DNA from 2 places in the Enterococcus sp. DIV0756 genome. Region 1 is predicted to be linked to the other one. Evidence: a T-box and tRNA genes for the amino acid it is inferred to sense, from the RefSeq annotation. Region 1 holds a T-box; the other holds one or more tRNA genes.
What was found. The T-box of region 1 lies ahead of serS (serine--tRNA ligase). A T-box ahead of a tRNA ligase gene usually reads a tRNA of that ligase, here a tRNA-Ser.

Region 1 (15,612 bases):
ATACGATCCAAGACAGCGCGACTCATAATTTTTACGATCTCATGAATCTGCTCTTGATCCAATGATTTGAATACTACTGTTTCATCAATACGATTCAAAAATTCCGGACGGAAAGCCTTTTTCAGTTCTTCTAAAATTCGTTTTTCCATCATCGCATGATCTTTGCTAATATCTTTTACATTGAAACCGACATTTTTCTCTTCACGAATCTCCGTTGCACCAATATTGGAAGTCATAATCAAAATCGTATTTCGGAAATCAACTTTGCGACCTTTCGAATCTGTTAAATGACCATCATCCAACACTTGCAACAAAATATTGAAAACATCTGGATGGGCTTTTTCCACTTCATCTAACAAAATAACTGAATAAGGTTTTTGACGAATTTTTTCCGTCAATTGTCCGCCTTCTTCATATCCGACATATCCTGGAGGTGATCCAATTAAACGGCTGGTACTGTATTTTTCCATGTACTCAGACATATCCACTCGAATCAAGGCTTCTTCACTACCAAACATAGCTTCGGCCAAAGCCTTCGCCAATTCGGTCTTCCCAACACCAGTTGGTCCCAAAAACATAAAGGAGCCTATTGGACGATTAGGATCTTTTAAGCCACTGCGTGCTCGACGAATTGCCCGGGAAATAGCTTTGACAGCTTCTTCTTGACCCACAACTCGTTTATGCAGAACTTTTTCTAAATCCAATAAACGTTGACTTTCTTTTTTCTCTAATTGTTGTAACGGGACACCTGTCCATTGAGACACAACTGCAGCAACATCCTCATCAGTAACTTGATCAAGATAGCCATTCTCTAGCTTAGCAGCTTTAATTTTTGCTTGTTCCAACATTTCTGATAATTGTTTTTCTCGTAATCTTAAGCGAGCAGCTGATTCAAAATCTTGATTCTGGATCGCTTTTTCTTTCTCCATCACTAAATCTTGAATTTCTTCTTCTAACTCTGTAAGCTCAGACACTTCATCAGTCGAATCTAAACGAACTTTCGCAGAAGACTCGTCCATCAAATCAATTGCTTTATCCGGTAATTGACGAGAATTAATATATCGAACAGACAGAGATACCGCAGCGTGTAATGCGTCATCAGTAATTTCTACTCCATGATGCTCCTCGTAACGAGGTCGCAATCCCTTCAAAATTTCTTCTGCTTCCTCCGGCGTCGGTTCTTCTACTTGAACTCGAGCAAAACGACGTTCTAATGCAGAATCTTTTTCAATATATTTCTGGTATTCATCTAAAGTTGTTGCACCAATAGTTTGCAATTCACCACGAGCCAATGCTGGTTTTAAAATATTTGAAGCGTCAATCGCACCTTCAGCACCACCAGCGCCAATCAAAGTATGCAATTCATCAATAAATAGAATAATCTGTCCGTCATGATATATTTCATCAATCACTTTTTTCAAACGATCTTCAAATTCACCCCGATATTTCGTGCCTGCCACTAAGGCACCCATATCTAGCATCATCAATCGTTTGCCACGCATATCTTCAGGTACATCACCAGAAATGATCCGTTGAGCCAACCCTTCAACAATCGCTGTTTTACCAACTCCAGGTTCTCCAACTAATACTGGGTTATTTTTTGTGCGTCGGCTCAAAATCTGAACCACTCGACGAACTTCACTATCCCGACCGACTACTGGATCTAACCGTTTTTCTCGTGCTAATTTTGTTAAGTCACGAGCTAAACCATCTAGAGTTGGTGTTCCCTGCGAGTTACTTTGAGCTGGCTTTGCGGGCGCTTTACGACGACTTCCAGCTCCTTGATTGCCATTTGAAGATTCATTTACGCCCATCTTTTTCAATAGAAGCTGGCGCATTTTGGGCAAACTCAATCCTAAATTTACTAAGATATGAGATGCTAGAATTTCATCGTCTCTCAATAAGCCTAATAAAATATGTTCAGTGCCAACTAATTTTGCATTGAAGCGTTTTGCCTCGTCATCAGCAAAAATTAAAATTTGTTTTGCTCTAGGAGAATAGGGTAGATAGCCACCTTCAGGATAAGACTTTACTGACCCGTAACCAGTCATGTGCTCGATTTCTTCACGAACATCATTTTCATTTGAATTCATTTGACGCAAGGTTTTCCCTGCAATTCCTTGTTGCTCAATCACTAAAGCCAACAATAGATGCTCCGAACCAACCGAGCGATGTTTAAAATATTTAGCTTCTTGTTGTGCAATTGCCAACACGGCCTTTGCGCGTTCTGTATACAGCTGATCCATATCCCTCACTCCTTCTTTTCATAACTTAAACGTTCCAAAAATCCATGAAGAATTCTTGCCCGTAGTCTATTTTCAATTTGACTGATACCAAGAACATTCTTCGATACTGCGCTCAACATCAAATTACCTTCATTTTCTGTAATAATTTCTTCTTCAAATAATTTCTGAATGATTCCAAACGCGTTTGCTTCAGAAATTTCACTTCCAAAAGAGTCCATCAGTTGTTCCAAAAAATAATGCTGATCAGAAATCTTAACTTTACTAATTCGGATATAACCGCCGCCGCCCCTTTTACTTTCAACTAGATACCCACGTTGAAAAGTAAAACGTGTATTGATTACATAATTTATCTGAGAGGGTACACAATTAAATAATTGTGCCATCTCTGCTCTGCGGATTTCAATAATTTCACTATTCTCCAAAATATCTTTCAAGTAAGATTCGATCAAATCAGAGGTATTTCTGCTCATAATATCGCCTCCTATTGACTATTCCTGACCATAATTATATCGAATTTAGGGCATGAAATAAAGAAGAACGCCTTTCTTTAAATAAGGATAAAAAAAAAGAAGGTTTTCACCTTCTTTTTAATCGGGAAGACAGGATTCGAACCTGCGACCCCTTGGTCCCAAACCAAGTGCTCTACCAAGCTGAGCTACTTCCCGATAAATAAAAAAAACTACGCGCCCAAGAGGAGTCGAACCCCTAACCTTTTGATCCGTAGTCAAACACTCTATCCAGTTGAGCTATGGGCGCATGTTTATATTATGCCGAGGACCGGAATCGAACCGGTACGGTGATCACTCACCGCAGGATTTTAAGTCCTGTGCGTCTGCCAGTTCCGCCACCCCGGCGTTTTTTCCTGGTCTTTAGGAAAGCGGAAAACGGGGTTCGAACCCGCGACCCCCACCTTGGCAAGGTGGTGCTCTACCACTGAGCTATTTCCGCACGATGCCGGCTAAAGGACTTGAACCCTCGACCCTCTGATTACAAATCAGATGCTCTACCAACTGAGCTAAGCCGGCAACTACAAAAAAATAAAATGCGGGTGAAGGGACTTGAACCCCCACGCCGTAAGGCGCTAGATCCTAAATCTAGTGCGTCTGCCAATTCCGCCACACCCGCATATACTTATGAGCCGTACTGGGCTCGAACCAGTGACCCTCTGATTAAAAGTCAGATGCTCTACCAACTGAGCTAACGGCTCAAATGGAGGTTAACGGGATCGAACCGCTGACCCTCTGCTTGTAAGGCAGATGCTCTCCCAGCTGAGCTAAACCTCCATGAGTTCGCGTGGCGACGTCCTAATCTCACAAGGGGCAACCCCTCACTACAATCGGCGCTAAGAAGCTTAACTTCTGTGTTCGACATGGGAACAGGTGTATCCTTCTCGCTATCGCCACCACACTATGTTTTTTTGAGTAAACGTCGTTCACTCAAAACTGGATCAGAAACAGTTAAACAACCGTGAATCAATTTTATTGGTTAAGTCCTCGATCGATTAGTATCAGTCCGCTCCGTACATCACTGCACTTCCACTCCTGACCTATCTACCTGATCATCTCTCAGGGATCTTACTTTCTTAAAGAAATGGGAAATCTCATCTTGAGGTGGGCTTCACACTTAGATGCTTTCAGCGTTTATCCCTTCCCTACATAGCTACCCAGCGATGCCTCTGGCGAGACAACTGGTACACCAGCGGTAAGTCCATCCCGGTCCTCTCGTACTAAGGACAGATCCTCTCAAATTTCCAACGCCCGCGACGGATAGGGACCGAACTGTCTCACGACGTTCTGAACCCAGCTCGCGTGCCGCTTTAATGGGCGAACAGCCCAACCCTTGGGACCGACTACAGCCCCAGGATGCGACGAGCCGACATCGAGGTGCCAAACCTCCCCGTCGATGTGGACTCTTGGGGGAGATAAGCCTGTTATCCCCAGGGTAGCTTTTATCCGTTGAGCGATGGCCCTTCCATGCGGAACCACCGGATCACTAAGCCCGACTTTCGTCCCTGCTCGACTTGTAGGTCTCGCAGTCAAGCTCCCTTGTGCCTTTACACTCTGCGAATGATTTCCAACCATTCTGAGGGAACCTTTGGGCGCCTCCGTTACCTTTTAGGAGGCGACCGCCCCAGTCAAACTGCCCATCTGACACTGTCTCCCACCACGATTAGTGGTGCGGGTTAGAGTGGTCATAACACAAGGGTAGTATCCCACCAGCGCCTCTGTCGAAACTAGCGTCCCGACTTCTACGGCTCCTACCTATCCTGTACATGTGGTACAAACACTCAATATCAAACTGCAGTAAAGCTCCATGGGGTCTTTCCGTCCTGTCGCGGGTAACCTGCATCTTCACAGGTACTAAAATTTCACCGAGTCTCTCGTTGAGACAGTGCCCAAATCGTTACGCCTTTCGTGCGGGTCGGAACTTACCCGACAAGGAATTTCGCTACCTTAGGACCGTTATAGTTACGGCCGCCGTTTACTGGGGCTTCAATTCGTACCTTCGCTTACGCTAAGCACTCCTCTTAACCTTCCAGCACCGGGCAGGCGTCAGCCCCTATACGTCATCTTTCGATTTTGCAGAGACCTGTGTTTTTGATAAACAGTCGCTTGGGCCTATTCACTGCGGCTGATCGTTAGATCAGCACCCCTTCTCCCGAAGTTACGGGGTCATTTTGCCGAGTTCCTTAACGAGAGTTCTCTCGCTCACCTTAGGATTCTCTCCTCGACTACCTGTGTCGGTTTGCGGTACGGGCCATTGTTTTCTCACTAGAAGCTTTTCTCGGCAGTGTGACATCAGGAACTTCGGTACTATTATTTCCCTCCCCATCACAACTTGTCCTTAGAGACGTAAGCATTTGACTCACATCAAGACTTGTTGCTTGGACAGACATTTCCAATCGTCTGATTCCTTAGCCTCCTGCGTCCCTCCATTGCTCAAACAAAAACAACGGGTACAGGAATATCAACCTGTTATCCATCGCCTACGCCTTTCGGCCTCGGCTTAGGTCCCGACTAACCCTGGGCGGACGAGCCTTCCCCAGGAAACCTTAGTCATTCGGTGGACAGGATTCTCACCTGTCTTTCGCTACTCATACCGGCATTCTCACTTCTAAGCGCTCCAGCAGTCCTCACGATCTACCTTCAACGCCCTTAGAACGCTCTCCTACCAACACACCATTGGTGTGTTCCACAGCTTCGGTAAACTATTTAGCCCCGGTACATTTTCGGCGCAGGGTCACTCGACTAGTGAGCTATTACGCACTCTTTAAATGGTGGCTGCTTCTAAGCCAACATCCTAGTTGTCTGTGCAACCCCACATCCTTTTCCACTTAATAGTTATTTGGGGACCTTAGCTGGTGGTCTGGGCTGTTTCCCTTTCGACTATGGATCTTATCACTCACAGTCTGACTCCCAGAGATGAATGGATGGCATTCGGAGTTTATCTGAATTCGGTAACCCGAGATGGGCCCCTAGTCCAAACAGTGCTCTACCTCCATCATTCTTACTCTGAGGCTAGCCCTAAAGCTATTTCGGAGAGAACCAGCTATCTCCAAGTTCGTTTGGAATTTCTCCGCTACCCACACCTCATCCCCGCACTTTTCAACGTACGTGGGTTCGGTCCTCCAGTGCGTTTTACCGCACCTTCAACCTGGACATGGGTAGATCACATGGTTTCGGGTCTACGACCACTTACTCATTCGCCCTATTCAGACTCGCTTTCGCTGCGGCTCCGTCTTTTCAACTTAACCTCGCAAGTAATCGTAACTCGCCGGTTCATTCTACAAAAGGCACGCTATCACCCATTAACGGGCTCTAACTTGTTGTAGGCACACGGTTTCAGGATCTATTTCACTCCCCTTCCGGGGTGCTTTTCACCTTTCCCTCACGGTACTGGTTCACTATCGGTCACTAGGGAGTATTTAGCCTTGGGAGATGGTCCTCCCGGATTCCGACGGAATTCCTCGTGTTCCGCCGTACTCAGGATCCTCCTAGGTGCCAGTCAAATTTTGTCTACGGGGCTTTTACCCTTTCTAGCAGACCTTTCCAGGTCCTTCGACTATCTCACTGGACTACCATATCGGAGTCCTACAACCCCAAGAGGCAAGCCTCTTGGTTTGGGCTTTTCCCGTTTCGCTCGCCGCTACTCAGGGAATCGATTTTTCTTTCTCTTCCTGCAGGTACTTAGATGTTTCAGTTCTCTGCGTCTACCTCTAATCAGCTATGTATTCACTGAAAAGTAACATCCTATAAAAGATGCTGGGTTTCCCCATTCGGAAATCTCCGGATCAAAGCTTACTTACAGCTCCCCGAAGCATATCGGTGTTAGTCCCGTCCTTCATCGGCTCCTAGTGCCAAGGCATCCACCGTGCGCCCTTATTCACTTAACCTTATCTTGACTTTCGTCAAGGGTCTTACTAATTTCCATGAGCGATCATGTTCCTTAGTAATAAATAAGCAATTGAACTTATTAAAAAACTCATTCAACGCGGTGTTCTCGGTTTGTTTAAATTATTGTTTCTGTATCCAGTTTTCAATGAACGATTGATGACCAACGTCATCAATGGAGCCTAGCGGGATCGAACCGCTGACCTCCTGCGTGCAAAGCAGGCGCTCTCCCAGCTGAGCTAAGGCCCCAAGTATTTATTTGAGAGTAGACCTCTCAAAACTGAACGAATAAAAGCAAGCCTGTGTAGTTTCCGTAACGTTCATCTCAGATGAACTGATTCCTTAGAAAGGAGGTGATCCAGCCGCACCTTCCGATACGGCTACCTTGTTACGACTTCACCCCAATCATCTATCCCACCTTAGGCGGCTGGCTCCAAAAGGTTACCTCACCGACTTCGGGTGTTACAAACTCTCGTGGTGTGACGGGCGGTGTGTACAAGGCCCGGGAACGTATTCACCGCGGCGTGCTGATCCGCGATTACTAGCGATTCCGGCTTCATGTAGGCGAGTTGCAGCCTACAATCCGAACTGAGAGAAGCTTTAAGAGATTAGCTTAGCCTCGCGACTTCGCGACTCGTTGTACTTCCCATTGTAGCACGTGTGTAGCCCAGGTCATAAGGGGCATGATGATTTGACGTCATCCCCACCTTCCTCCGGTTTGTCACCGGCAGTCTCGCTAGAGTGCCCAACTAAATGATGGCAACTAACAATAAGGGTTGCGCTCGTTGCGGGACTTAACCCAACATCTCACGACACGAGCTGACGACAACCATGCACCACCTGTCACTTTGCCCCCGAAGGGGAAGCTCTATCTCTAGAGTGGTCAAAGGATGTCAAGACCTGGTAAGGTTCTTCGCGTTGCTTCGAATTAAACCACATGCTCCACCGCTTGTGCGGGCCCCCGTCAATTCCTTTGAGTTTCAACCTTGCGGTCGTACTCCCCAGGCGGAGTGCTTAATGCGTTAGCTGCAGCACTGAAGGGCGGAAACCCTCCAACACTTAGCACTCATCGTTTACGGCGTGGACTACCAGGGTATCTAATCCTGTTTGCTCCCCACGCTTTCGAGCCTCAGCGTCAGTTACAGACCAGAGAGCCGCCTTCGCCACTGGTGTTCCTCCATATATCTACGCATTTCACCGCTACACATGGAATTCCACTCTCCTCTTCTGCACTCAAGTTTCCCAGTTTCCAATGACCCTCCCCGGTTGAGCCGGGGGCTTTCACATCAGACTTAAGAAACCGCCTGCGCTCGCTTTACGCCCAATAAATCCGGACAACGCTTGCCACCTACGTATTACCGCGGCTGCTGGCACGTAGTTAGCCGTGGCTTTCTGGTTAGATACCGTCAAGGGATGAACATTTTACTCTCATCCTTGTTCTTCTCTAACAACAGAGTTTTACGATCCGAAAACCTTCTTCACTCACGCGGCGTTGCTCGGTCAGACTTTCGTCCATTGCCGAAGATTCCCTACTGCTGCCTCCCGTAGGAGTTTGGGCCGTGTCTCAGTCCCAATGTGGCCGATCACCCTCTCAGGTCGGCTATGCATCGTTGCCTTGGTGAGCCGTTACCTCACCAACTAGCTAATGCACCGCGGGTCCATCCATCAGTGACGCAAAAGCGCCTTTCAAACCGAAACCATGCGGTTTCGATTGTTATACGGTATTAGCACCTGTTTCCAAGTGTTATCCCCTTCTGATGGGCAGGTTACCCACGTGTTACTCACCCGTTCGCCACTCCTTTTCTTTCGGTGGAGCAAGCTCCGGTGAAAGAAAAAGCGTTCGACTTGCATGTATTAGGCACGCCGCCAGCGTTCGTCCTGAGCCAGGATCAAACTCTCATAAAAAGTGTTTGAAACAGCCTTACGACTGTTAAGCTCAATTGTAATAATTGACTTGCTAGCATATTGCTTGCTATGTTGTTTGCTTCTATAATAGAAGCGCCCTACACATTTGGTTTGTTTTATTCGTTCAGTTTTCAAAGGTCTACATTGTTTGTCGCTTTGTTTCAGCAACTTTTATATCTTAACAGGTTGCCAAGCGAATGTCAACAACTTTTTTAAGTTTTTTTTCGAACAAGTTATCATCATCACTTTATGCGACTTTGATAGAATAACTGAAAACCAGTTATCTGTCAACAGCAATTTAGGTGTTCCGAAATATTTTTTTCTGTTTCAGAACATAAAATAATATAGCAGTTTTAAAGGGTTGGGTCAACGAAAAAATGAATTTTTTATTTACTTTTTTTAAATCCGATGAATAAATATAAATATCATTTTTTTGTTCGCTTTTTATCCGTTTAAAATAAATTTTCAACTCTATTTAAAAATGAATTTTCGTCATTTTATTTTTGATTTTTCCTTAACTCATAATGCTGACTTTCGCCTTCCTTTGATTTCTTTGGTAAAATGGGGGTGTAATTATTTTTAGACGGACGGAGGAACACTTAATGAAAGTATTAGTCGCAGATGATGATAAAGAAATTGTTGAGCTACTTAGCATTTATTTGCATAACGAAGGATATGAAGTAGTAAAAGCTTATGATGGAAAAGAAGCACTCAGCAAACTTCGAACTACTAATGATATTGATTTACTACTATTGGATATTATGATGCCTGTTATGGACGGTATGCAAGTAGTAAAGGAATTGAGAAAGGAATCGCAAATTCCAATCATAATGTTAACAGCAAAAACAACCGATATGGATAAAATTAAAGGATTGGTTGCTGGTGCCGATGATTATGTTACAAAACCGTTCAATCCTTTGGAAGTAATGGCACGTGTCAAATCTCTATTACGTCGGACTAAAATGCACGTTGCAGAGGATCAACCAGATATTCTTGAAATTCAATCTTTGATCATCAACAAAGACTCACATGAGGTAAAAACAGTTGATGGAAAAGAAATTCAATTAACAGCATTGGAATTTGGTATCCTTTATTTACTAGCCAGCCATCCAAATCGTGTTTTCAGTGCTGATGAAATTTTTGAGCGGGTTTGGAAACAAGAAAGTATCGTCTCAGCAAAAACGGTCATGGTTCATGTCAGCCACCTACGCGACAAGATCGAAGAAGCAACTGATGGCGAAAAAGTGATCCAAACCGTTTGGGGTGTGGGTTATAAAATAGATGCAAAATAAATTAGAAAAGAAAAAAAGAGTCACGCTCACTTCAAAAGAAGTGAGCGAATTGATTGCCGAAGGAATTGTCACTGTCATTTTGTTACTTCTATTAAATGTGGCAATTATGGTTCTATTTACACAAATGCTTAATAATTCACCTGATCTGAGCGATGCAATTTATCGTTCAAAAGATATTTTTGCTAATAATTTTGATAGTGATATTTTCTGGAGTGGCCGTAATTTTGTCATTCCTTTCTTCATCATTGTTGATGGATTAGTAGTTTTTTGGCGTTTGATTCGACGCTATAGACAAATGCAACTACGACACATTATTAACGAGCTGCATTACATCGCTAATGGAAACTACGATTACCGAATTCCCTTCGAATTACGCGGTGATCTTAGTAAAGTTGTTGACAGTATTAATGGCTTGGTTGACAGTACTGTTGCTGCTATTGAAGACGAGAGAGAGATCGAAAAATCTAAGGATGAATTGATCACGAATGTCAGCCATGATATAAGAACGCCACTAACTTCAATCATTGGCTACCTTGGTTTGATCGAAGATGGCCAATATCAAAGTACAGATGAAATTTTGAAGTATACGAGTATCGCTTATAAGAAGGCTAAACAAATGAAATCTTTAGTAGAAGATTTATTTGAATACTCAAAAGTTCGACAACCTTCTGTTCCTGTCAACAATGTTTCTTTTGATATGGTACAGTTATTAGAACAATTGGCAGCAGATTTTGAGTTAGAAGCCAAGAAAAAGAATATTCAAATACAAGTCGATACAAAAGAAAATCAATTGGTAATGGACGGTGACACAGAGAAACTCGTCCGTGTGTTTAATAACTTAATCACTAATGCATTGAAATATGGCACTGAAGCTGACAAAATAATTATTGAGATCAAAAAAGAAAAAAATGAAGTTGTAGTTACCGTAAAAAATAATGGATCTCCGATACCTAGAGAATCTCTTGATCAATTATTTGATCGATTTTATCGTGTAGACGGTTCCCGCTCGCAAGAAATAAGTGGGACGGGGTTAGGTTTGGCTATAGCACAAAATATTGTTAATCTCCACGGTGGCTATATCTATGCACAATCAAATGAAGAGTGGACGTCGTTCATTATTCACTTACCACTTTATAAAAACCAAATAAAGACGATATCGGATAATCATTGACTTTAAATTTTTGATTGCTTATACTATTCTCAATAAGATAGATATGCAGGAAACCAAGTACATAAGTTTGTTTTTTTAGAGAGTTGATGGCTGGTGAAAATCAACAAAGCAGCTTTTGGAAATCCAGTTTCGCAATCTGCGTTTTTTGAAAGAAAAACCGGGTGACGTCGATAACCGTCAATCAAGTGCAGCATATGCTGAATTTGGGTGGTACCGCGAAATTCAACACCTTTTCGTCCCTGTAATTGGGATGAAAAGGTGTTTTTTTATTTTTTTAAAGGAGGAAAAATCAATGCTAGATGTAAAAATGATTCGTAATAACTTTACAGAAGTAAGTGAAAAATTGGCAACTCGTGGCGTTAAAGAGGATGTATTAAAGCGTTTCCTAGATTTAGACGAACAGCGCCGACAATTGTTAGTAAAAACAGAAGAACTAAAAAAATACCGGAATGATGTTTCAAGCGAAATTGCAAAACTTAAACGTGAAAAAAATGATGCCACTGATAAAATTGCTGAAATGAAGGAAGTCGGCACACGCATTAAGGATTTCGATGCACAAGTGGCTGAGATCGATGCACAATTAACTGAGATCGCAACAACTTTACCAAACTTGCCTCATGATTCAGTACCTATTGGTGAAGATGAAGATGATAACGTTGAAGTACGTCGCTGGAGTAAACCACGTCAATTTTCTTTTGAACCAAAAAATCATTGGGATATTGCTGAAAATTTAGACATATTAGATTTTGAGCGCGGGGCAAAAGTTGCTGGTAGCCGTTTTGTTTATTACAAAGGTTTAGCTGCACGTTTGGAGCGCGCTGTATATAACTTTATGTTAGATGAACATGTCTATGAACAAGGGTATACTGAAATGATTACTCCTTACTTGGTGAATAGTAAAGCAATGTTCGGAACAGGACAATTTCCTAAGTTTAAAGAAGATGTATTCCAAGTTGAAGATCGTGATTTGACATTGATTCCTACTGCAGAAGTTCCGTTAACAAACTACTATGCTGACGAAATATTAGATGGCAAAGAGTTGCCGATATATTTCACTGCCTTGTCACCTTCTTTCCGTTCTGAAGCCGGTAGTGCAGGTCGTGATACACGGGGATTAATTCGTTTGCATCAATTCCATAAGGTGGAAATGGTTAAATTCAGCGACAAAGAGAACTCTTACGACGAATTAGAAAAAATGACTCAAAATGCAGAAATCATTTTGCAAAAACTAAACTTACCTTACCGCGTAATTACTTTATGTACTGGCGACATGGGCTTTTCAGCGGCAAAAACTTACGATATCGAAGTTTGGGTTCCTGCTCAAAATACGTATCGCGAGATTAGTTCATGTTCAAACTGTGAGGATTTCCAAGCTCGTCGTGCAATGATTCGTTATCGTGATGAAGATGGAAAAGTACAGTATGCCCATACCTTAAATGGCTCTGGTTTAGCTGTTGGACGTACGGTAACTGCCATTTTAGAAAATTATCAAAATGAAGATGGCACAGTTACAATTCCAGATGTATTAGTACCATACATGGGTAATGTAAAAGTTATCAAAAAAGAAAACAAATAGTTCACTGTCATTAAAAAACAGCGACTTCGCAATGCGAAGTCGCTGTTTTTTGTATCAGTAATTTTTCAAATAGATTTTATTGTTCAACTGAATAATTTGGTGCTTCTTTTGTAATTTGAACATCATGAGGATGTGATTCTTTTAAACCATTCCCACTCATCTGGACAAACTGCGCATTTTCACGTAAGTGCTCTAAGTTGCCAGCACCAACATATCCCATCCCAGCTTTCAATCCACCAATCATTTGGAAAATGATGTCCGCTGCTGTCCCTTTATAAGCAACTCGACCCTCAATTCCCTCAGGAACTAATTTATTCGCTTCATTGACACCACTTTGGAAATAACGATCACTTGAACCTTTTTCCATTGCGCCTAGTGAACCCATACCTCGATAAGTTTTAAAACGACGACCTTGATAGATTTCAAATTCTCCTGGAGATTCATCTGTTCCAGCCAGCATCGATCCTAACATAACTGCATGTCCGCCTGCTGCTAGAGCTTTTACGATGTCTCCTGAGTATTTAATTCCCCCATCTGCAATGATTGCCTTACCATATTGACGAGCAACAGAAGCTGCATCATAAATAGCGGTTAGTTGTGGAACACCAACCCCAGCAACAACCCGCGTTGTACAGATTGATCCAGGTCCGATACCGACTTTAACAACGTCCACACCAGCGTCATATAACGCTTTTGCTCCTTCGGCAGTTGCAATATTACCAGCAATCAAAGTGGCTTCTTTAAAGGTTTCACGAATTTCACGAATCTTACGTAAAACACCGGCGCTATGCCCATGAGCCGTATCAATTACAATCGCATCTGCTCCGGCTTTTAGTAATGCTTCTGCTCGTTCAAAGGTATCACTAGTAACCCCAACAGCTGCTGCAACTAATAAACGACCATGCTCATCTTTGGCTGCATTGGGAAATTCAATAACTTTTTCGATGTCTTTGATTGTGATTAAGCCACTTAAACGTCCATCGGCATCAACGATTGGTAACTTTTCAATTTTGTGTTTTTGTAGGGTCTTTTCTGCATCTTGTAATTTAGTGCCCACCGGAGCAGTAACTAAACCATCTTTTGTCATAACTTCATGGATTGGGATACCATAATCAGTCACAAATCGCATATCTCGATTTGTAATAATACCAACTAATTTACGATTTTCCAAAGTTTCTACGATCGGCACACCACTAATACGGTAACGACTCATTAAATCTTCTGCATCCTGTACTTTGTGCTCTGGTGTTAAGAAAAACGGATCTATGATTACTCCGCTTTCTGAACGCTTTACTTTCCGAACCTCATCTGCTTGGGCAGCAACACTCATATTTTTATGGATGACACCAAGTCCGCCTTGTCGGGCCATAGCAATCGCCATTTTACTATCTGTCACAGTATCCATACTTGCACTCATCAACGGAATGTTCAATTTGATATTTTTCGCCAATTGTACACTCATATCCACTTCATTTGGTAATACATGGCTCTCAGCCGGAATCAACAAAACATCATCAAATGTCAGACCTTTTTTTGCAAACTTCGTTTCCCAATTAGACATTGTTCGTTACCACTCCCCAGAATTATTTTTAATAAAAAAACTAACAGAATGAACGAGTGAAGTCAACATCTTCTGCCAAAATCCTCATCTAACCTTTATTTTTTGGAATATTCAAACCACTCTTTAAGTAATTCACCTGTGATTTCACTCTCTTTTTCAATAATTTGATAAGTAGCCTGATTTGTTACATTATCACGAATCAAATAAAATCCTTCCTTATTCGTAAAATCATCTAAATAAATGACCGTATACCGATCATCTACTTGTTGAATTCCCTTAAATACTTCACGTATTAGTATTTTAGCTTGATGAATATTTTCTTGCCGTTCTCGTGCCTTTTCCACTGCTGTTGTCAATGTGTACCCTTCATCTAAAAAGTGTTTAATGATTTCAACTTTGATAACCATTGGTAATTTGAACTTTCGATTACCACTCTTCTCACCTGTTGATTTTATGTAGCCCTTTTGTTCCCAATAGCGAATTTGACGTGGGGAAACACCCGTGACTTTACTTAATTCGCTGATGCCTACTAATAAGTCGTCACTTTCTAGGAGTTGCTTAACCGTATTATTCTTCACAACGCATCCCTCTCTTCACCTATTGATTATACTTTCGATAACACAAGTGTCAAGTAAGTTGACAAAGAAAAGAAATAGCAGTAAAGTAACAAACGAACATTTATCGTTTCTGAAAATTTTCATAGAGAGAAGGCGTTAGATCGTGAGTAATAATCAAACGGTCGATATTTACGGGAAACCCTACAATCGTTCCTTATTAGTTGTTGTACTATTAATAGGAACTTTCTGTACAGTGTTAAACCAAACATTGTTAACAACAGCTTTTCCAGCACTAATGAAAGCTTTTGATATATCTGCTTCTAGTGTTCAATGGCTAACAACTGGCTTTTTGCTAGTGAATGGGATTATGATCCCAATCAGCGCATGGTTGATTAATAAATTTAGTTCAAAAAGATTGTATCTAACTGCAATGACCATCTTTTTGATTGGTACAATTAATTGCTTTGTCGCTCCTAATTTTTCTACATTACTAATTGGACGGTTGGTACAAGCTGCTGGCGTAGGAATATCAATGCCTTTGCTACAAAACATTATGCTATCAATTTTCCCACCAGAAAAACGTGGTTCAGCGATGGGGATGGCAGGAATCGTTATTGGCTTGGCTCCTGCTTTAGGCCCTACCCTTTCCGGGTGGATTATTGACCATTATACTTGGCGTGATCTTTTTGGTATGGTGATCCCAATTGTCATTTTAGTTTTAGTCTTGGCAATCTTTTTAATGAAAAGCGTTATTCAATTATCTAATCCAAGTATTGACGTGTTATCAGCACTGCTATCTACCGTTGGTTTTGGTAGTTTATTATATGGTTTTTCTTCCGTTGGTAACGATGGTTGGGGCAGTCTAAAAGTTATTGGCTTCTTAATTATAGGTGTAGTTGTCATTGGTTTATTC
Region 2 (15,612 bases), 1.4 Mb from region 1:
CGCCCAAAAAAGGTCGACAAGCTAAGAAGAAACATTTAGTAACGAAGACGTTTTTAATCAATAAATTGGCCAGATTTGTGAGGGATTACGATCGAACCCCTACCTCTAAAGAAATGGGCCATGAGAAGCCGATAAAAAAATATTTCGGTTCTTATAGCGCCTTTCTTATTAGCCAAGGGTATTCTAATCACGGTGGCATCACACGAAGGGAGTTGGATCAAAAACTTGAAGCCTTTGTAGATAAGCATGATCGCCTCCCAACATTGAAGGAATTTGGTTATGCCTATCCTATCCGACGCTTCTATTGTACTTATACGGAGTTTTTAAACGCCAATGGCTATGTTCCTCCAAAGAAAAAGCAACGCTCCAGACCGAAAAAAACTATTACTTCCGCATTTTTAAAGAAGAAACTGAACAATTTTGTAGAAGAAAATGGCCGCATCCCAACGACGAGAGAATTCGGCTATCGCTATCACGTCACCCAACTGTTCGGCTCCTACACCGCCTTCGTACGCGGTCAAGGCTACAAACCTAACATAGAATTCCTGTCAAAAGAAGAATTAGAAAAAAGACTCCGATCAGCGGTGGAAACAACTGGCCGCGTCCCAAAATACTATGAATTTGGACACCGAGGGGAAATCAATAAATTGTTTGGCTCCTATGAAGCGTTCGTGCAATCACTTGGCTATGAAGCACCTGTTCGTCGAACCGTTTCAACTGAAAGTTTAGTCGGCAAACGTTTTGGACGCTTACTTGTGGTCTCACAGGGGGAAATGTATCGTGGAGGAACCTCTTGGAACTGTCAATGCGATTGTGGCAATTCCAAAAACAATGTTCCAAGAGGCCGATTGACTTCTAAGCAGATTTCTAGCTGTGGCTGTTTGTATAAAGAGATGCCCCATTTAAAAAAATATTTAGTAGAAGACACACGCCTGACAGCCCTTCAAGGAAAAGCCACGAAGGCTAGCAAGACCGGTGTTTGTGGTGTTGTCTTGAATACGCAGGGAAAGAAATACTGCGCGCAAATTCGTGTGAAGGGAAACTATCACTATCTCGGAAGTTTCGAAAATTTTGCAGATGCCGTAGCCGCCCGCAAAGCGGCCGAAGAAAAATATTTTGCGCCTATTCTAGAAAAATACAAAGATCGCCTTCAAGAAGACTAACCAGACTGATTTCTTGCCAATTCGCTACGAATGCTAAGAGGCGTTCTTTCACCTGATTACGCCCATCAGAAACACTATTTTTAGATAGGGTCGCCTATTCTTTCTGGCCGACGATGGATACCGCGTTTTTTCGCATTTAAGCTTCAGTTAAGCTTACTCTTATATAGTGTACTCAACCCTAACAAACTTTTCATTTTGCCAGTTACTTCCGTTACCAAAGTAACTGGCGCTCTTTTTTCAACTAAATACTTTTGCTTAAAAAAAATCGAGCTGAGGCGATGAATACAGAAAAAATTCTGCATCCATCGTCTCAGCTCGATTTGAAGTAAGAGATAAGGAAGGTACGGGACTTGAACCCGTGCACCACATTACTGCGGCTCGCCGGATTTCGAGTCCGGTGCATTACCACTCTGCCAACCTTCCGCACCATTTATCTTACCTTTTTTTATTTAAATGTCAAGATGTTATAATCTGTCCAATACGGACGTGTCTTCTTCTTGCAAGATGTTGTTGATCGTACGGTCAATCAAGTGAACAATCTCGTCCTGCGTCGGCGCGATGATGCCTGATGACATCAGCGTAGCGATACCTGTCACACAAATCCATGTCCCTACATGCAACGCATTGATTCGTTTTTCAGACAATTCGCTGTATTTAGGATGCTCGACAATCAATTGATGGAAGTAGTTGTAAGAAAAGTCATGCATTTTCTTTCCGCCGCCATATTCTTGTACAAACAGTGCATTATAAAGATTGCTTTGCTCTTTGGCAAAGTACACATAGCTTAGCCCTAAGTCAATGATTGTATCACCAGTGCGAACTTCTGGGAAAATATCGTAGTATAGGTGATTGCAGATTTCGTCTAACAACGTGTTCTTAAGATCACTCATATTTTTAAATTCTAAATAAATTGGTTGCGTACTGATTCCCATTTTTTTGGCGATGTTTCGTGCAGTAAATCCAGAGAAACCTTCATTTTCGACAACTTCATAGGCAGCCTTTAGAATCTGGTCTTTGGTGTAAACTTTTCTTCTCATTGTAATTCCTCCCAGAATGTTATTATTTTTACTGTCATTTTATTTTAATCAAAAACTGATTAGTTTTGCAACCCTTATGCAAGATGTTATCTAAATTTACCGAAACTTTTTTCTAAAAAGCGGTGAATTTGATCAGGATTTTCCTTATAAAGGCAGTGTAAACGTTTCATTATTTATGTAATATTTAACTTATTTCATTAAAAAACAAATGAGCCGTTATACATTTAAATACATTATTGTTTCTTTAAAGTAAAAATCCTATCTCATTAAAAAAAAGTTGCTGTTACTTTATTATACTTTCTCTAAGGATTGCTGACAATCCTTATTCTTTTTCTTGTCTATTTTATTCATATTCTCTACTATAGTAGAGAATAGTAAAGGTGGTTAACTTGATGGAACAGCAAAATTACGCGCAACTTGTTTTAAATACCTGCTTGAAGGCTGGGAAAATTATGATGGAATCAGGCTCCGAGGTCTATCGAGTAGAAGATACCATGAAACGGATCGCTCTGAATGCAGGGCTTGATGATATACAAACTTATGTAACTGCAACGGGGGTAATTGTTGGCTTCCCTTCTGAACAAAGCAGCCAAGTCATTCAGATCACCCCTCAATCGATCAATTTGGAAAAAGTGACGGCTGTCAATCAAGGCTCAAGACAATTCGCTGACGGGGAACTTTCTTTACCGGACTTTTATCATTATTTGGAAGAAGTTGATCAGGATACGCCGGATTTCCCCTATGTTTGGAAGATTATTTCTGCCGGAATTGTCAGCAGTACGTTAATGATTATTTTAAATGGTACTTGGTATGATTTCATTCCAACCTTTGTCATCGGAATGATTGGGTTTGGCGTTCATACTTTTTTTGGAAATAAATTGCAGATGAAATTTTTAAATGATTTTGCGGCTGCGTTGATTATTGGGGCTCTCGCTTTACTCACCGTCTCGACCTCACTGGCTCGCGATGTAAATAGCCTGATTATCGGCTCGATCATGCCCTTAGTACCAGGCTTAGCCATCACCAATGCCTTCCGTGATATCATGTCAGGACATTTAATCAGTGGTGTCGCTCGAGGAACCGAGGCATTGTTCATTGCTGGTGCAATCGGCGGCGGAATCATCGTTGCCTTTAATTTCTTCTAAAGAATAATTCTAGTCGGAGGTCACTCATGAATATTATTGTCAATTTTTTATTCAGTATGTTTAGCACGATCGCCTTTAGCGTGATTACGAATATCCCTCGTCGCGCTTTTTTAGCCTGCGGTTTTACTGGAGCTGCGGGCTGGATGACTTTTTGGATCTTGCAAACGTACTTCCATCAAAATATTGGTATCTCAAATTTTTTAGGTGCTTTAATGATCGGATTGATCAGTATTTTCTTCTCTAAAATAATGCATATGCCGGTGATCGTTTTTAATGTTCCCAGTCTGGTACCATTAGTTCCAGGAGGACCTGCTTATATGGCCGTACGCCATATGATGAATCAGCAGTTTACGGAATCAATGGAGAAGGTCGTCACGGTTCTTGTTACAGCTGGAGCGATCGCCATTGGCTTTATGTTCACGAATGTGATTGAACGAGCCTTAAAGAGAACACGTTCCAATTTTCGAATCAAGTAAAACAGGAGACCTTTTCCTGATTTACTTACCACTTTTTGTAAGCGCAACCAATAAATTTCTAAAAATATTTTAAGTTTCAAACGAATTTCACAAATTACTACCTCAGACCTATGCATTTTGTGAATTTATCCTTTATACTTCATTTTAGAAAGACAAAGGAGTTGAGTCAGATGAGTGTTGTTCAGTCACGAAGACTTTTAAATATTATTTCGTTGATGGGGATCGCGTTAACGATTAGTTTATCGATTTATTTCTATCGCTTAGGCGTATTTGATGATATGAATTCATTGCAGCAACTTGTCGGGCAATCACCAATTGCCGGCCCACTCATTTTTGTTTTGATTCAAATCATCCAAGTCGTTATCCCGATTATTCCTGGTGGAATTAGTTTAGCAGCTGGCGTTTTGATTTTCGGTCCCTATTGGGGATTTGTCTATAATTATGTCGGGATCGTTATCGGGTCGCTCATTCTTTTCTTAATGGGGCGGCATTATGGTAAGCCGTTGATCATGCATCTTGTTAGTGACAAGGTCTACCAAAAATACAATCATTGGCTAGATGATCCTCGATTTGATAAATGGTTTGCGTTAGCGATTTTCTTACCCGTCGCACCAGATGATGCCCTGTGTTTGATGGCTAGTCTGACAAATATGTCCTTTAAGAAATACAGCGCGATTATCTTTTTAGCAAAACCCGCTTCCATCTTTTTATACAGCCTCGCTTTATTACAAGGCGGCGCATTATTAGAAAAATTACTACTCCGCTAATTCATTAGTGGAGTTTTTTTGTCGTTTCGTTTCATTCGAATGAAAAAATGAGGATATTCAACAAAAACGCAGGCGTTTGATCCGCTCTTTTTGGTTCTGAAAAAGGGGTATCCGAGTATATATATCCCAACAGCACTCTACTAGATAAATAATCGTAACAATCATCTGGAATAAACCAAATCCAACAGATACTATCCCCAGTTGTATTCTCCGATTTTCATGAAATAATCTAACTTTGATGTGCAAAGTTGTGATACGCTAAATAAAAAGTTTAAATCATTTTGAACAACTTATTTACGTATACATTTTCAGGAGGAACAATGACTTACTTACGACAACAAATCACCCGTTTTTTTCGTGCGTTTTCTATATATAATTTTTTATTGCTTGTTTTCGGTCTCCCCTTCTTAACCGAAGGACTCTTTTTATTTTTCCGGCAAAGCTTTCTAAACGATCTATATCATCCGTTCTATTTGTTGCTGTTTTCTTCATTAATCTTTCTATATGGGAACTTTTTTAGTCAAATACAATCCAATGAGAAAGTATTTCAGAATTTTTCTTTACGAGCAGCGTTTGTCAGCTTCGGCTACTGGCTGCTTTTATCGCCCATTTTTTTCTTTCGCTTCTATCAAATGTTTCTAGCTTGGCGGCCATTACCGGCTAAAATACTTTCCTTCCTATTTCTCTATCGATGGAAAATAGTGCCAATCCTTGTTTTACTGTATTTACTCGTTCTTTACTTCCTATATCGATCGATTCTACTACCTAAATACCTAAAACAAGGAAAAAGCTTAAAGGAGAGCCAACAGCTTAGTTGGAAAAAAACAAAAAAGCCAGTGGCTAAGCACGTGCTGCTCTTTTTCATTATCCCTTTTGCTTTTATCGTTCTCAGTTTTCTACTCAAATTCGGTTTCATTTGGGCTGCGAAATTTCTGACAAGACAAAGCAGCGCGATGATTTTCCTCATGCTTTATCGAGTGCTTCAAAATGTGATATGGGGCTGTTTCTTTCTTTATTTGACCACTTCGGATAACCATCCGACTGCTGGTGAAAAAATGTCTAAAGGAACCATTGCTTGGCTTAGTCTGACCGTTATCGTCTGCCTTGGATTGTATCCTTTGCACTATGCGCATGTCTTTCAAAGTGACTACCCAGATCAACCCTTAACGATCTCGCATCGTGGTGTTTCCAACCGGAATGGTGTCCAAAATTCTATTGATGTCCTAAAAAAGACCAATGAATCCAGTCATCCTGATCTTGTCGAAATGGATGTTCAAGAAACGGCAGACCATCAACTAGTTGTCATCCATGATGAGGATTTAAAGCAGTTAGCTGACAAGAACATTCGCATTGACGAATCCACTTGGGCAGAATTAAAAAAAGTGACCCTAAAAGAAAACGGTCATTCAAGTAAGATTCCTCTATTCACTGATTATCTAGCAGAAGCAAACCGCCTCAATCAAAAATTACTGATTGAACTTAAGGTAACTGCCAAAACCAAAGGAACCATTCTTAAATCATTGGTGCCCTTAAAGGAGCAACTAACCAATCATCAGCTGCAAAGCATGGATTTGGATACCGCTAACCAGATGAAGCAACTCTTCCCTAGATTGGAAGTCGGGTATATCCTGCCTATGGATTTACTAGGAGCACCTAGGACTTCGCTGGACTTTATGAATATCGAAGCACGAACAGCCAACGGTGATCTACTACAAGCGTTGGCACATCGCAAACAAAAAGTCTATGTCTGGCCGGTAAACGCAAAGCAACAAGCGGCTGTTTATCGCTTTCAAAACGTCGCTGGAATCTTAACGGACAATCTACAGGTTTTTTCAGGAAAGCAACCTATCATCAAGATAAAAACGATTAGTAGTATTTTATTTAATTAGAAAAACTGTAAACAACCTTCTTGTCGAAGGTCGTTTACAGTTTTTTATCGATCTAATAAACGTTCATACGTGAAACCGGTCATGGAAAATCTCAGTAGTAAGAATGCGATAACCAGTAGAACAAGTCCGATTGAAAGGACAACCCAGCCGCCAAAGACCAGAATCCCCGTAAACTGCCCCACGAGCAGTAAGACTATCGGCAGAATCAGAAATGCGGCTTTTTGTTGTGACTCTTCGATGGTTGTCGATTTAGCAGAACCTTTAACAATCAATACGATTGAGATAATCGTTATTGCAGGTACGATAAGAAGCATGACCCAAAGCCAGTTGATACTCAAGGGCAGAAGAAACCCTTTCAGTAAATACAGCTCCACTTCAATGACGATGACGGTTAAAATAAACGAAACATAGGTGACAAAGATAGCGACAAAAAAGGAAGCATATACTTTTGCCTGAAAAATTTCGCGAATGGATAATGGCGAATATAGCAAGGTTTCCAGCGTTCGCTTCTCCTTTTCCCCTACGAAGGAACTAGCTGCCATGACACTCGCAGTCATGATCGGAATGATTAAAAAGAAAATCGGAATAACATTATTGACCATCAAAGCCAAAAACGCTTGAATGATTTGGTCTTGATCCAGCTTTTCAAGATTCGGCAGTATTCGAGCCATTTCAGTAAACGAAGAAGAATCGGTTGGACTGAGTATTACCGACAATAACATGATCGTTGGAAAAACGACTGAAAAGAATAACGGAAGTATCGTTAACACCGAAAAATAGCGTTTATTATCTGTGATACCGCGAATATCCTTTACCATAATAGCTTTTTGTCGACTATTAAACATGTGCCTGCCCCCCTTCCAATAACGCAAAATAAATATCCTCTAATGAATAATCCATTGGCGTTACTTGCGAGATATTTCCGCCTTGTGTGACGATTTCCTTCACTAGCTGTGGAATTTCTGTTTTATCCGAGAGCGTTAATTCATAGATAGCTGCGTTGATTTGTTTACTCACGATGGAAGAGGGCATGGTATCTGTTTCAATGATTACTTTTTGATTATTGAAGGTTCGTTTTCGCAATTCCTCTAGACTCCCTACTGCTAACAGCTGGCCATTGTCCATCAATCCATACTCATTACAAATCTCTTGGGCATACCTTAATTGATGGGTACAAAGAAAAATCGTCGTCCCTTCTTCTTTTGATAGTTCCAATAACAGTTGGTTCACCTTTTTCGTACTTTCAGGGTCCAGACCGCTAGTTGGCTCGTCTAAGAATAATACTTTTGGACGATGAATCAGGGTCCGGGCCAATGAAAGACGTTGCCGCATTCCTGTTGAATAGCTTTTTAATTTCACCTCTGCTGCTTCTGAAAGCTCCAACTTCTCTAACAACTGCATAGCTCTTGCTTGGCTTTCCGCTTTTGTAAGACCAAATACCTGTCCAAAGAAAAGGAGATTATCGAGCCCAGAAAGATGATCATACATCCCCGCATGTTCTGTTAATATTCCTGTAGATTGATGCAATTTCTTTGCTTCTTTGACCGGATCTAGGCCTAAAACTCGGGTCTCTCCATCCGTCGGCTTTAAAATACCATTTAGCAGCTTAACTGTCGTCGTTTTTCCCGCGCCATTCGGTCCTAAAAATCCAAAAATAGTCCCCTGAGAGACTTTTAAGCTAACGTCCGCTAGCGCTTTTTTTCCATCTGAATAAACTTTTTCTAATTGTGTAATTTCAATTGCCTTCATTTTTCTTCCTCTCTTGTTACAAGTGTTCCCTTTTCTGAATAATCTCTGATACTCACATTGTATTTCTTCTCGCTTGAAGGTTCAATGGATGAATAGTTAACTATCGAAGAACAAAATCAACACTTGTGCTACTTCCCACTCTATCCACTGAACCATCGCTTCCTATCAAACACTTGTCATTGGGCAAAAAAAAGACCCAAACCTCTAAAAAAGATTCGAATCTCATTCCTGTCAAAATAATTATTTCACATGGTTAGATAAAACTTATGCAGTACATTCAATTTCAACGCACGCGTGAATATCTTCGTATTTTACTAATAGACGGTTCTGCAATTCGATCACTGTCGCACGATCCGTTGGTGCACATTGGACGACGTTGATCAACACAGTATTATTGTATAATTGCTCAACAACCCCAACGACTTCCTTTTCAATTCCAATGGCTTTGCACTCATAAGCAACACCAATTTCAATAGTTTCTCTCATTTCCATAATAAATCCCCCTTTAATACTACGTTTTTATAATAACATAACTACTAAAAATTGAAAACGTTTTTTAATATATTTTTTGCTTTAATATCAAGGGATAGGTCGGAATTTTTAGAAAATTCGTAAAACACCAACATAAACAACCGAGGTTATTTTTAATCTCATGTTCATTTTTTATTTATCTTTATTTGTTTAAAAGCGATTTCTTTATTCTTCCAATATACTATTTATCATTAATTTTGCTTAGCTGCCTATTAATTTTACTATACCAATAAAAAAGAGCACTCACCAGATGAGCGCTCTTTTCATTATGCTATAAACGATTATTCAATTCTTTTGCTAAATCTTCAAATCCTGGTTTTCCAAGTAGGGCAAACATATTCTTTTTATAAGCTTCCACACCTGGTTGGTTGAATGGGTTAACCCCTAATAAGTAACCAGAGATCCCAACAGCGATTTCGAAGAAGTACATTGCGTAACCTAATGTGTAGGCGTCCATTGTAGGGATATTTAATACAAAGTTAGGAACGCCGCCGTCTGTATGGGCTAATAGAGTCCCTTGGTACGCTTTCGAGTTAACAAAGTCAACATCTTTACCTTCTAAATAGCCTAAGCCATCTAAATCAGATTCTTGTGAAGGGATTGCCACAGATTTACGAGGTTTTTCCACTTTCACGATCGTTTCGAAGATGTTACGACGACCTTCTTGGATGTATTGTCCAAATGAATGCAAGTCAGTTGAGAAGTTAGCACTTGATGGGTAAATCCCCTTCAAGTCTTTTCCTTCTGATTCGCCGTATAATTGTTTCCACCATTCGTTGAAATATTGCATACCTGGTTCATAGTTGACCAAGATTTCAGTCACTTTCCCTTTGCGGTATAAAATATTACGAAGTGCAGCATATTGATACGCTTCATTTTCGTCTAAGTTTTCGCTTGAGTAAGCTTCACGAGCGTCCGCTGCACCTTGCATCAATGCATCGATGTCGGCACCGCTAGCTGCGATTGGTAATAAACCAACTGCTGTAAGCACTGAGAAACGTCCACCCACATCATCAGGAATAACGAAAGTTTCCCAACCCGCTGCATCCGCTTCAACCTTAACAGCTCCACGAGCTTTATCAGTTGTTGCGTAGATACGTTTGTTGGCTTCTTCTTCACCATATTTGTTGATCAATAATTCTTTGAAGACACGGAAGGCGATTGCTGGTTCAGTTGTCGTCCCTGATTTAGAGATAACGTTAACTGAGAAATCACGGTCGCCGATCACTTCGATCAAATCAGCAATATAGGTTGAGCTGATTGAGTTTCCTGCAAAGAAAACTTGTGGTGCTTTACGATCTTCTTTGTCTAATACATTGAAGAAGCTTTGGTGCAAGAATTCGATTGCTGCACGAGCTCCAAGGTATGATCCGCCGATTCCGATAACTACTAATACTTCAGAATCAGATTTAATTTTTTCAGCTGCTTTTTTGATGCGCGCAAATTCATCTTTGTCATAGTTTACTGGAAGATCTACCCAGCCAAGAAAATCATTTCCTGCGCCAGTACCTTCGCGTAATTCTTTGTGAGCTAGAGCTACTTCAGATTTGATGTAGTCCATTTCATGTTCGCTCACGAACGGTGCTACTTTCGAATAATCGAAATGAATGTGTGCCATTGTTTTTCCTCCTTGAAAATCACTTCATAACAATCTATACTTTACGTTTCTTTTGCCGATTTTTCAAGCGTAAACCATTTAAAATTTAAACAGTTCCTTGAGCCAACATCGCCGCAGCTACTTTTGCAAAACCAGCAATGTTTGCTCCGACGGCAAAATTATCTTTATCCGCATATTTTGCTGCCGTATCACGACACGTTTCATAAATATTCTTCATGATGTCATCTAGCTTGCCATCAACCTCTTCTTTTGTCCAAGCAAGACGTTGAGAGTTTTGGCTCATTTCTAATGCCGATACGGCTACGCCGCCTGCATTTGCTGCTTTCCCTGGACCATAGAGCACACCATTTTCGTGATACAACTTAACTGCACCATTTGTGCTAGGCATGTTTGCTCCTTCAGCAACTACTTTTACCCCATTTTTGACTAAGATTTCTGCTTTTTTATCATCAATCTCATTTTGTGTCGCACACGGCAACGCAATGTCAGCTTCAGTTTCCAATTCCCAAACTGAACCTTCGAAGTATTCTGCTGTTGAAGATTCTTTTGCGTATTCTGTTAATCGCGCACGTCGAACTTCTTTGATTTCCTTCAATAGTTCAACATCGATTCCGTTTTTATCATAAATATAGCCATTTGAATCAGAACATGTAATAGCCGTTGCTCCTAGTTCTTGTGCTTTTTCAATCGCATAAATCGCAACATTCCCACTACCTGAAACAATCACTTTTTTATCTTTAAACGAATCCTTGCGATCTTCTAATAAATGCTTCACGAAGTAAACTGCACCATAGCCAGTCGCTTCATTCCGACCAAGACTTCCATTAAAGCCTAATGGTTTCCCAGTTAGCACACCCATGTCGTATTCACGCAATCGTTTGTATTGTCCAAATAGATAACCGATTTCACGTCCCCCAACACCAATATCACCAGCCGGTACATCTAAGTTCGGACCAATATGTTTCGACAATTCGGTCATGAAGCTTTGGCAAAAGCGCATTACTTCAGAATCTGATTTGCCCTTCGGATCAAAATCTGATCCTCCCTTACCACCGCCGATTGGAAGATCAGTCAAACTATTTTTAAAGATTTGCTCGAAACCTAAAAACTTCAAGATACTTAAATTCACACTTGGGTGGAAGCGCAAGCCGCCTTTGTATGGGCCAATCGCCGAATTAAACTGAACACGATAGCCACGATTGACTTGCCAGTTGCCTTTATCATCTTGCCAAGGCACTCTAAATTGCACCAATCGCTCAGGTTCAATAATCATGCCTAAAATATTTTTTTCAACATACTCTGGATGTTCTTCTAGAAAAGGAATCACGGTAGGTAAAAATTCTTCCACCGCCTGTAAAAATTCTTCTTGGTTCGGATCTTTTGCCTCTAAGTTCTTTTGAATCTGTTCAACATATTCTCGTACTTCCATCAAATTCCTCCTCACATTTAATACTCATAGTTTACATCATTTTCTAATAGAAGTGAAAAAAAATTCATGCTACACTGCAAATTGACTGAAAATTGTTCGTATTTAAAGTATGATTATACAAACTAAACCAACAAATCAATTAAAGATGAGGATAAATTAGAATGAGTAAAACATTTGATGTAATCGTAATCGGTGGCGGTCCTGCTGGGATGATGGCAGCCATTACAGCCGCCATGAACGGCGCAAAAGTCGCTCTATTTGAAAAAAATAAACGACTGGGAAAAAAATTATTGATGACTGGCGGTGGTCGCTGCAATGTGACCAATAATCGCCCGGTAGATGATTTGATCACTCATATTCCTGGTAACGGGCGCTTTTTATATAGTACATTTTCGCAATTTGATAATCAGGACGTGATGAATTTTTTTAGTGACCGAGGTGTTGCCTTGAAAGAAGAAGACCATGGAAGAATCTTCCCAGTTTCAGATAAGTCAGCCACGATCGTTAATACCTTGAAGGACGAATTAGAAAATTTGAACGTTGAATTGCACTTTAAAGAACCTGTTGAAAAAATCATTTCTGATAGTACTAGCATCCAAGGCATTCGAACAGCAGAAGGCGATTATTCTGCTAAAAGTGTTGTTATCACGACTGGTGGAATCACTTACCCTTCAACTGGATCGCAGGGTGATGGCTTCCGTTTTGCTAAAAGTGTTGGTCATCATGTGACACCGCTCTATCCTACGGAATCACCAATTTTTTTAATGGATGATTTTGTGTCAGCTAAAACGCTGCAGGGCTTGTCTCTGCAAGACGTAAAATTATCTGTTGTTGACGAGAAAAATAAAACAATCGCGAGCCATGAGATGGACTTGCTCTTTACTCATTTTGGCATCTCTGGACCAGCGGCCTTGCGTTGTTCGAGCTTTGTTAATCAATTGTTGCGAACACAAGAGACGGTGACCCTGACACTCGATTGTTTTCCTGAAAAATCAACCAGTGAACTATTGGAAGAAATCAACGAACGTGCGGCAGCCTCTACAAAACAATTGAAAAATGCCTTAACAGGTTTCTTGCCTGAGCGATTGCTGCTCTTCTTTTTAGAAAAAGTCGGTATTAGCGAACAACCTTATAGCCAAACATCAAAGGAACAATTAACCAGCTTTATTTCCTATTGTAAAGACTGGTCAATGTCTGCCAATAAAACATTTGGTTTAGAAAAATCCTTCGTGACCGGCGGTGGCGTTGAGCTTAAGGAAATCAATCCTAAAGAATTAGCTAGTAAAAAAATCCCCGGCTTATATTTCGCCGGGGAGGTTCTAGATGTAAATGGGTATACAGGTGGTTACAATATCACCACTGCCTTTTGCACAGGCTATGTTGCTGGCACGCATGCAGCTTACAACGCCTTTGCCTAATGCGTCAGTTCCGCAAATTGTCCTCGCGTCAGCTCTACGATGGCGTCGGGGGCAATTTCCATTTGCAGCCCTCTTCTGCCTGCCGAAATGGCGATCTGTTCAAAATTCTCAGCCGAGGCATCAACAAAGGTTGGAAAAAGCTTCTTCATCCCGATAGGTGAACAGCCGCCTCGAATATAGCCCGTCGTTGCTTCTAAATCACGCAGATGGAGCATTTCGACTTTTTTATTGCCACTGACCTTCGCGATTTTCTTTAGATCCAATTCATGGTCACTAGGAATCACAGCCACCACCGGACCTGTTTTATTTCCAACCGCAACTAGGGTTTTAAAAATCCGGGCAGGCTCGATTTTGACTTGCTCTGAGACATGTCCTGCCCCCAAGTCCTCTTCGCTCCATGCATATTCATGTTCTGTATAGGCAATTTTCTTTTGTTCAACTAAACGAATGGCATTGGTCTTTTGAATTTTCTTTTTAGCCAAGCGAATCCCTCACTTCATTCATTTCCTAAAGTCTAGCAAAAAAGCAGACGAGAGACAAATCAGTCGTTTTGTTTGGTCTTTTTTCTTAAAAGTTCTACACTGAATGTGTAAAAGAAAGGAAGTCTTCAGCATGAAAAGAATTTCAAGAGGAAAGTTTGAAAAGATGCAACAATTGTCAAACGATCAGGGTGTCATTGCAGCTTTAGCAATCGATCAACGCGGCTCTATGAAAAAGATGATGCAAGCCGCTGTCGGCGAAGATAAATTTTCGATGGATCAAGTCTATGAATTTAAAGAACTCGTTTCTCAAGAGTTGACAAAGCATGTCAGTGCGATCCTATTAGATGAACAATACGGATTTAAAGGAATCAAAGCCAAGGACCCAAATTGCGGACTGATCATGTCCTATGAAAAGACTGGGTATGATGCCAATACTCCCGGTCGTTTACCAGAGCTGCTTCCAGACGAATCATTAGATCGGCTGCTAGATAAAGGCGCAGATGCTGCCAAAGTACTCGTATATTACGATCCTGATGAACCCCAAGAGATTTTAGCTATCAAGCACGCTTTTTTAGAACGTTTAGGTACGGAAGCGTTAGCCGCAGATATTCCAGTATTTGTTGAACCTATCGTTTATGATAGTAAAATCACTGATGATCACTCACCAGAGTTTGCCAAAATCAAACCGAAAAAAGTCATTGATACGATGAAAGAATTTACGAAAGACAAATACCATATCGATGTGCTGAAGGTCGAAGTTCCTGTACTTTTCAACTATGTTGAAGGCTTCAATCATGAAAATGACCCGGTGGTTTATACGCAAAAAGAAGCAGCTGCCTACTTTAAAGAAGCTAGTGATGTTGCTACTCGCCCCTTCATCTATCTAAGTGCAGGTGTCCCCGCTGATATTTTCCGTGAAGAATTGGCCTTTGCCGGCGAACATGGCGCAAACTATTCCGGTATTCTTGGCGGTCGTGCGACATGGCGCGAAGGTGTTCAAGTGTATGCTGACGGCGGAAAAGATGCCTTAATTAATTGGTTGGATACCCAAGGGCGGGAAAATGTTGAAGAATTAAATGAACTCCTCGATAAATACGCTAAACCATGGTACGAAATCTATGGAGGGTTAGAAAACATCGAAGTGTTCGATATTGATGTAATGGATTGATAAAAAATTCATCAAAAAGAGGTTCAACGCTCATAAACTCGAGCGTCGAACCTCTTTTTCATTAGTCTTAGGATGTCTAGAAATTCCCAAAAACTTTTTTATCTCAATTCATCGATCATCAGAACTAATTTCTCAGCCTCAATCTGGGCATCAGAGCAGGTTTTGCCTTCCAAGCAGCCGTAAGTCATACATGAGCCGTCTAGCGAACCACTGATCTGCGATAATTTTCCAAGTCTGCCTAAGGAAACCGACACGACAGGCAGCGTAACAAACGTCTGGGCTTTCATCACAATTCCCATTTGGCGCAAGACATCCGCCTCATTTTGCGGTTCAAGAACAATTTTTGCGATATCTGCTCCCCAGTGCTCCATCAAATTTAGGCGAAATAGAATGACTGCGTCTTCAGGCGTCTCCTTAAAGTTGTAATAACTCAAAATCACCCGTACATCCAAGGCCTGCATCCATTTGATAAACGTTGTTGACAACTGATCAATAATGGAGACTTCCACATCAGCTAAATCGATTGCTCGTGAAGAAACGGCAAATTCGTTGATGTGACGGTATTGATTTAGAGTGATGTCTAGCTTTCCGCCAGCTTCAGTCGTCCGTAGGTTAAAGATCAACGGAATGTTTCTAATCTCATCCCTCAAGGCCAACAAAGTTGAGTTCAATTTATCGTCATCTAAGACATCTTCATAATAATCGGCTCGCCATTCAATTACTTCGGCAATTTTTTTCGC

Region 2: it has a tRNA-Ser gene. The T-box ahead of serS (serine--tRNA ligase) is inferred to sense a tRNA for this amino acid. The anticodon was not compared.

The regions. Positions count from the first base shown of each region.
Region 1 covers NZ_JBIOLF010000001.1:3,362,169-3,377,780, forward strand. The annotation lists gene IGI44_RS16195 (ATP-dependent Clp protease ATP-binding subunit) at 1-2,246, opposite strand, end outside; gene IGI44_RS16200 (CtsR family transcriptional regulator) at 2,252-2,719, opposite strand; tRNA gene IGI44_RS16205 (tRNA-Pro) at 2,838-2,911, opposite strand; tRNA gene IGI44_RS16210 (tRNA-Arg) at 2,929-3,002, opposite strand; tRNA gene IGI44_RS16215 (tRNA-Leu) at 3,015-3,100, opposite strand; tRNA gene IGI44_RS16220 (tRNA-Gly) at 3,123-3,194, opposite strand; tRNA gene IGI44_RS16225 (tRNA-Thr) at 3,199-3,271, opposite strand; tRNA gene IGI44_RS16230 (tRNA-Leu) at 3,290-3,371, opposite strand; tRNA gene IGI44_RS16235 (tRNA-Lys) at 3,381-3,453, opposite strand; tRNA gene IGI44_RS16240 (tRNA-Val) at 3,457-3,529, opposite strand; rRNA gene rrf (5S ribosomal RNA) at 3,538-3,653, opposite strand; rRNA gene IGI44_RS16250 (23S ribosomal RNA) at 3,728-6,639, opposite strand; tRNA gene IGI44_RS16255 (tRNA-Ala) at 6,814-6,886, opposite strand; rRNA gene IGI44_RS16260 (16S ribosomal RNA) at 6,984-8,542, opposite strand; gene IGI44_RS16265 (response regulator transcription factor) at 9,145-9,834, shown strand; gene IGI44_RS16270 (sensor histidine kinase) at 9,824-11,005, shown strand; T-box leader at 11,040-11,249, shown strand; gene serS (serine--tRNA ligase) at 11,298-12,581, shown strand; gene guaB (IMP dehydrogenase) at 12,658-14,142, opposite strand; gene IGI44_RS16285 (MerR family transcriptional regulator) at 14,238-14,720, opposite strand; gene IGI44_RS16290 (MDR family MFS transporter) at 14,863-15,612, shown strand, end outside.
Region 2 covers NZ_JBIOLF010000001.1:2,000,692-2,016,303, forward strand. The annotation lists gene IGI44_RS09675 (homing endonuclease associated repeat-containing protein) at 1-1,163, shown strand, start outside; tRNA gene IGI44_RS09680 (tRNA-Ser) at 1,499-1,586, opposite strand; gene IGI44_RS09685 (TetR/AcrR family transcriptional regulator) at 1,628-2,200, opposite strand; gene IGI44_RS09690 (threonine/serine exporter family protein) at 2,593-3,345, shown strand; gene IGI44_RS09695 (threonine/serine exporter family protein) at 3,372-3,821, shown strand; gene IGI44_RS09700 (TVP38/TMEM64 family protein) at 3,992-4,588, shown strand; gene IGI44_RS09705 (glycerophosphodiester phosphodiesterase family protein) at 4,909-6,477, shown strand; gene IGI44_RS09710 (ABC transporter permease subunit) at 6,522-7,322, opposite strand; gene IGI44_RS09715 (ABC transporter ATP-binding protein) at 7,315-8,226, opposite strand; gene IGI44_RS09720 (hypothetical protein) at 8,491-8,718, opposite strand; gene IGI44_RS09725 (glucose-6-phosphate isomerase) at 9,029-10,375, opposite strand; gene gdhA (NADP-specific glutamate dehydrogenase) at 10,461-11,804, opposite strand; gene IGI44_RS09735 (NAD(P)/FAD-dependent oxidoreductase) at 11,966-13,222, shown strand; gene ybaK (Cys-tRNA(Pro) deacylase) at 13,219-13,704, opposite strand; gene IGI44_RS09745 (tagatose 1,6-diphosphate aldolase) at 13,835-14,872, shown strand; gene aroD (type I 3-dehydroquinate dehydratase) at 14,971-15,612, opposite strand, start outside.